Regions from separate parts of the Paraburkholderia sp. BR14312 genome, predicted to be linked through region 2. Evidence: riboswitches for the same ligand, from Rfam matches in the RefSeq annotation. Region 2 holds a riboswitch; each other region holds the start of a gene.
The links. Region 2 has a riboswitch for cobalamin ahead of cobG (precorrin-3B synthase). Riboswitches for the same ligand answer to the same signal wherever they lie in the genome.

Region 1 (2,198 bases), on a different contig from region 2:
CGAAAGTTCGATGGTCTGGATCGTGCCGGCGAGCAGCACCGGGCCAAAGCCGTAAAGGATCACGCGCGTCTCCGGAACAAAGTTGTTTTGTCGTTTCGGGCGGCCTCGCGCGGCACGTGGGCGCCGCTGAAACCGATGAACTGGCGCGGATCGTCTCAGTGCAAAATGGATTGCTCAAACTCGTGCGGCGCGGATATTGCAGTGCAGCATTGCCGCGCGACGCGTCGGCGCGTGCGGATCAGGCCCGCACAGCCGCGGGCGCGATGCTTTTGAAAGGCGAAAAAAAATGCCCCGGCACGCGAGGCGCGCGGGGCATTTACGCAAGTTTGGGGTCGCTTTTTCGATAGGCGCGCGGCGTGCGCCCCGGCGACCCCAGCGGAGCTTAAGTGGCGCGCGTTTGCGTGCCGTGTGCGCTGCCCGCACGGGCATTCGCGCCAGGCAGCTTTTCGGCGAGCGCGCCAAACAGCAGGCCGATCGTGGTCCAGAGAATGAGCTGCATACCGATCGACACCGTGCGGAACTTCCACAGCAGCACGGCCGGGAACGCGGCGGGCACCTCGTTGATCGTCGGCAGCGCGAGCTGGACCGCGCCGATCACGACGACGAACAGCACGAGCGCCACGATCGACGCGTTCCAGACGCCCAGACGCGGCACGAAAGCGGCGCGCACCTTGAGCGAGAACACCGACACGGCGATCGAGATCGCGATCATCAGGAAGAAGAGCCCGGTGCGATAGCCGATCGTCTCCGGGTCGCCGACCGAGGGCGGATTCGCCGGATACTTGATGTTCGGCACCAGGTAGATCGCGACGAACGCCGCGAGCGCGAGCCAGGCCGAGAGCGCGCGCGGCGAAAGACGCCCCACGCGACCATTGGCATACGCGAAGACGAGCGCAAAGAGTCCGCCGATCGACGCGCCATAGACCATGACGCCCGTGAAGAGACCGACGCTCGCCTGGGTCTTGCGGCTGACGATTTCGGGCTCGGGCGCTTCGCCCTTCGCGGCGTCGGCTTTCTCCTCGAAGGAGATCGCCTGATCGACCTGGGGCTCGCCCGCGATCTTCGCGAAGCCGAACGTGAGAAGTCCCGCGGCGATGCCTGCGAGCATGCCGCGCACCAGCAACTTGCCAACCATGGTCAGCTCCCGGTCAGTGGCAGGGGAAGCCGAGCAGATGGCGGCCGTCGTGAACGAACTCGTGGACGTACATGCCCGGGAAGATCGACGTGGCGCCCTGCTCGGCGCCCACGAAGTACAGGGCCAGCAGCAGCATGAGGCCGCCGAAGATCGCCCAGGGCAGGATGTCTCGCAGCGCAATGGGCGCCGGCGCGGCCGGGGCGTGCTGCAAGGGGAATGAGGTTTCGGACATGCTGACTTCTCCTGGGGTTACGCGCCCCGCTAGTCGTTGAAAGAGTGGTTCACGACGCGCAGGTCTGACTTCCGTTGCTTCGATGTTTTCGACGGCAACCAGTTACAGTGGCGCGACCGCGCCGGACTTGCACCGGCTTCCGCGTGTCGTGGAGCCTGTATTCTACGCGCTGCGGCGGCCGGCCGCGGCCCGGATGTCAGCTAAAGAGTAGTGAAGCATAAGGAAAAGCATGTCGACGACAGTCTGGCTGGTGAGCCATGCGGCGAACGCTGCGCTGCGCTCGGGCACGTTCCCGCAAGCGCCTGAAGTGCCTGTTGCGGGTGAAGACGCCGAAGCAGCGCTCGACGCGCGCGCACTCGAGGCGCTTGCCGCCTGGCGCGAGCGCTGGCACGCGGGGCTGGCCGGTGGTAATCGCAATGGCGAGGCGCCGCGCGCGCTCACGAGTCCCACCGCGATCGCCCGCGCGAGCGCACGCGCGGCAGGCTTCGCGGGGGCAACGCCAGCTGAAGCGCTCGCCGAAGCCGCCTTCGGTGCATGGCAAGGCCAGCGCCTGACGGATCTCGCGCGTGAAGCGCCCGAGGCCCTTGCGGCCTGGACGCGCGATCCGGGCTTTCGGCCGCCAGGCGGCGGCGAATCGTTCGACGATGTCCGCGCGCGCGTCAGCGCCTGGCTCGATGCGGTGCCCGACTCGGGGCACAACGTGGTCGCCTTCACGCACGCGAGCGTGATCCGGGCGGCGATTCTTCACGCGCTGGGCGCGCCGTCGGAGGGGTTTCGCTCGATCGAAATCGCGCCGCTTTCCGTGACGGCCCTACGCCGCACAGAGCACGG
Region 2 (2,198 bases):
TCGATACGGCCGAGCGCGGGCTGCGCGCCCACGTAGCTGCGGCCGTCGGCGTGCAGCGCGTGCGCGCCGAGGCGCAGGTCGGCTGGACTCGCCGCGCGGCGCCACGCGTGCAGCGTGGCGTCGTCACGCGTCAGCGCGCATTCGCCATGCTGTTGCGCGCGCTGTAGCAGCGCATCGAGCGAATGAGTGGCGAGGACGTCGCGCATGCGGGTGGCGTCCGCGTCCGCGAGATCGAGGAACGCATGCAACAGCGCGCGCATCGATGCGCAAACGTCTTCGGCCGCGAGCGTGCCGACTGGCTGCGCCGTGGGGCAACCTGCGAGCCCCAGCGCGAAGCGCACCGTTGCGCCATAAGGCAGCGCGGCGAGCCAGATGTCGTGCGGATGCTCGAGCATCGCCACACGTTCACCGCCGTCGAGTTGCAGCGCGAACTTGGGCGAGAGTGCGGCGAAGCGTGGCTCGCGCTGCATCATGTCGATGAGCGCGGCGGCGAGTTCCGTCGTGTCCCACAACGCGTCAGGGTCGAGGCCCGCGAGCGGGCTCAGCATCACGTTGCGCAATTCGTCGGCGGCGCATGCACGCTCGACCGGGCTCGCGGCGTCGATGCCGGCAGGGCCGAGGCCTGCGTCGATCAGCGCGGCGCTCAATGCCGCTTCTTCGCCGGCGCGCACGCCGCGAATCTGCACGTTCGCGCGATTGGTCAGTTCGAGTACGCCGTTCGCGTGCGTCGACGCTGCGTCGGCGAGGGCCCGCGCACGCGCGGCGCTCAGCGCGCTGCCAGGCAGGCGGATGCGGCACAGGCCGCCGTCGCGCGCCGCGGCCACGCGCAGGAGCCCCGGGCACGCCGAGGGGCGGAGCACGGCCAATGCGGCAGCGGGCGAGACAGGCTTCGTTTCGTGTTTCAAGGCATTACCGGGTAAGCATCACGCTGGAGCGGCGCGTTGCCCGCACGGCAGGCGGGAAACGGCAGCGGTATCGGTACACCCCGTCCGATATGGGTTCGCGCGAACAGTCGGCCGGCAGGTCTCCTGGCTCGCAGGACGTGAACCGCATCGGCCTTCCCGGTAAAACCAGTGGCTCGGGTGGATGCGGTCTCGCTGCTCACAGTCGCGGGGCGGCCACAGCTTGCTGTGTTCCCTGATTGCGATCCGGAGTTAGCGCTTCAGCGCTTACTCCGGTCCCATGCAAAGCTGCGATCCGGAGTTAGCGCTTCAGCGCTTACTCCGGTCCCATGCAAAGCTCCGGTCCCATGCAAAACTGCCTTAAAGGCGCCGGCGGACACGGTATTATGCCCGTTTTCACGCGTGCTCCGCCCCACAATAGGGCTGCGGGTCCGTGGCGGTGTAGAGAAACAGGCAACGGCGGGAGAGCGAATGCAGGGCACGCAGGCATGGCTGACGGTGGTGGGCATCGGCGACGATGGATACGCGGGGCTCGGGCGCGACGCGCGGCGCGTGCTGTTCGACGCGGCCATCGTGACGGGTGGCGAACGCCATCTGGCGATGCTGCCCTCGCGCGTGCGTGCACGGCGCGAAGCGTGGCCCCAGCCGTTTAGCGTCGAGGCGCTGCTTGCGTACCGCGAGTCGAATCAGTCCGTATGCGTGCTCGCGAGCGGCGACCCCATGCTGTTCGGCGTGGGCGCGACGCTCGCGCGCCGCGTGGTGCCCGGTGAAATGCGCGTGCTGCCCGCGCCGTCGTCGCTCTCGCTCGCGGCGGCGCGCAAGGGGTGGGCGCTGCAAGATACGGCGATGGTCTCGCTCGTCGGTCGTCCGCTCGATGCGCTGCGCCGCCATCTCTACGCGCGCTCGCGCGTGCTCGCGTTGAGCGCGGATGGGCGCACGCCCGCGGCGCTTGCCGCGTTGCTCGCCGAAGCGGGCTTCGGCGCCACGCGTCTTGCCGTGTTCGAGCATCTGGGCGGCCCGCTCGAACGCCGCATAGAAGGCCGCGCCGATGCGTGGCACGTTGAAGAAGCCGCGGCGCTCAATCTGGTCGCGTTCGAATGCGAAAGCGATAGTGCGCAGACGCCCGCGCGCGGCTGGACGCTCACGCCAGGGCTTCCCGACGACGCCTACCGACACGACGGTCAGATTACGAAGCGCGACGTGCGCGCGCTCACGCTCGCGCGTCTCGCGCCGACGCCCGGCGCGTTGCTGTGGGACGTGGGCGCGGGCAGCGGCTCGATCGGCATCGAATGGATG
Region 3 (2,198 bases), on a different contig from region 2:
AGCTGCGTGGTCGGCGTGATGTCGAGGTGGAACGCGAGACCGGTCGTGAGCTGCGTGTCGCGCTGCCGGTCGTTGCCTCCCGCGTTGTCGTAGGAGAGATCGGAGCGGTGGTAGAGCGCGAAGGTCGAGATCGACCAGTTGTCGTGCGCGTAGCCAAGGCGCGCGTCGAGGTTCTGCGCGTGGTATGGATTGCGGCCGTCTTCGTGGCCGTAGGCCCCGGTCTGCGTCGCGTCGATGCCCGCCGTGTTGTAGTCGTGCAGGCCCAACGAGTAGGTGAGGCCGCTCAGTGCGGAAAGCGGCCCTGTCGAGCCGATCGAGCCCGAGGTGCGCACCTGCGAGTCGAAGGTCTTGTTCGAGCCGCCGCCGAACGAGACGGTGGTCTGGTTCGGCTGGTTCGACGCATGGCGCGTGAAGAGCTGCACGACGCCGCCCATGGCGTCCGCGCCGAACGAGGCGGCCGCGGGGCCCGAGATCACCTCGACGCGGTCGAACGAGGCAGTCGCAAGATCGGCCCATTCTGCCGTGCCCGTGGTGACGGAGCCTATGCGTATGCCGTCGATGAACACGGCCACCTGGTCGGCCGACGAGCCGCGAATGCTGACCCCCGTGTACGACCCCGGGCCGCCGGTCTGCGAGACGGTGACACCCGGCAGCGTGGCGAGCGCCTGCGCGATGCTGGGGTCGACGGGGGACACGCGCTCGAGGTCCTGGCGCGTAAGCACCTGGGTGGTTGCATAGCGCTGATCGAACGATTGTGGCAGATGCTGCGCGTCGCCCACGACGAGGATATTGGGCAGCGTGGTGTCGCCGCCGGCTTGCTGCGGCGCCTGGGCGGACGATGCATTGGCGGCGTCGGCGGCATGCGCGGTTTGCCACGCCCAGGCGAGCGCGGCGGAAGTCAATACGAATTGGCGAAACTTCATGATGCGGTGGCTGGAAACAGCTCCTGAAATACGGGCTGTCCGTGCAACGGGCGATCGCCACGCGGGCGGTGCTTGCGCATTGGGGATCCCCGCCCGCTGCGGCTGCTGGACTCGGTTGATGGCAGGTCTCCTGGCTCGCGGGTCGACATCCGCAGCCGGCCTTCCCGGTTTCCCAGTGGCCTTCTCTGGCATGGACTCGCCGCTTACAGTTGCGGGGGCAGCCGCAGTCTTGCACTGCGTTCCCTTTTGATCCCGTCGCCGGGAACCATCAGGGCGCAAGGGTAAGGGCCGCGCAATCGGTGCGTCAACCTTTGACGAGCGTCGTGTGGCAAAAACACCCGGTTTGGCTGCTCCCGCAACTTACGCTATCCTTGCGGCTGTTTTTCGCGCGTAGGCGCTGCACAAGCGAAACGCAGCAGGGAAGCCGGTGAGAATCCGGCGCGGTCGCGCCACTGTGACCGGCGGTCAATCGAGCCAGAAGTCAGACCTCGCTACGTCCTCGCCGCATCGAGCGGGGGCGGACGGCGCTCGTCCACGCAATCCCACCTACACAAACAAGACGACTCATGAACAAGAACATTCTCGCCGTCCTGGGTGGGACGGCATTGGCATTCACCGGCGCTGGCGCCTCGGCGCAGCAGGTCACGTTGTACGGTGAGATGGACGCGAGCGTCGACTATGTCAGCGACGTTGGCGGCCGCACCCAATATCGTGCAGGCTCGGGTCTTGTCGACGGCAGCTTCTGGGGCCTGCAGGGCACTGAGGACCTCGGCGGCGGCAACGCCGCGATCTTTCGCCTCGAGCGCGGCTTCTCGGCCACCTCTGGCGAAGCCTTCAACGACCATCCGTTCTACGTTGGTCTGCAATCCGAACGACTCGGCACGATCACGCTAGGCCGCCAGTACGACACGATGCACGACTACTTCGCCCCGTTCACGCTAACGGGCGGCGCGGGCGGCACGGCATTCGCGCATCCGTTCGACAACGACAACGCCAACAATTCGTGGCTCGCCTCGAACGCCGTGAAGTACGCGAGCGCAACGTACGGTGGTTTCAGCGCCGGCGCGATGTACGCGTTTTCGAACGAGGCGGGGCGCTTCGCGCAAAATCGCGCTTACGGCTTCGGCGTCCATTACGAAGGCGGCCCGTTCAGCGCAGGCGTGGCGTGGATGCACATCAACGGACGCGGCGCCTCTTCGGTGGGTGCGTACGATACATCGGTGCTGCCGGGTGCGGGCCTCGTGCCGACCGAGGTCGCGGTGCAGCGCGAAGACA

Region 1: linked by a shared signal. The riboswitch ahead of AB3X98_RS22465 (CbtB domain-containing protein) and the one ahead of cobG (precorrin-3B synthase) in region 2 are both predicted to bind cobalamin.
Region 3: linked by a shared signal. The riboswitch ahead of AB3X98_RS04035 (TonB-dependent receptor) and the one ahead of cobG (precorrin-3B synthase) in region 2 are both predicted to bind cobalamin.

What each region holds. Positions count from the first base shown of each region.
Region 1 covers NZ_JBFPKI010000007.1:495,660-497,857, forward strand. The annotation lists gene AB3X98_RS22455 (ABC transporter permease) at 1-63, opposite strand, end outside; gene AB3X98_RS22460 (CbtA family protein) at 383-1,135, opposite strand; gene AB3X98_RS22465 (CbtB domain-containing protein) at 1,149-1,367, opposite strand; cobalamin riboswitch at 1,407-1,552, opposite strand; gene AB3X98_RS22470 (histidine phosphatase family protein) at 1,597-2,198, shown strand, end outside.
Region 2 covers NZ_JBFPKI010000009.1:335,633-337,830, reverse strand. The annotation lists gene cobG (precorrin-3B synthase) at 1-905, opposite strand, end outside; cobalamin riboswitch at 1,001-1,188, opposite strand; gene cbiE (precorrin-6y C5,15-methyltransferase (decarboxylating) subunit CbiE) at 1,374-2,198, shown strand, end outside.
Region 3 covers NZ_JBFPKI010000001.1:894,086-896,283, forward strand. The annotation lists gene AB3X98_RS04035 (TonB-dependent receptor) at 1-923, opposite strand, end outside; cobalamin riboswitch at 1,026-1,208, opposite strand; cobalamin riboswitch at 1,299-1,433, shown strand; gene AB3X98_RS04040 (porin) at 1,490-2,198, shown strand, end outside.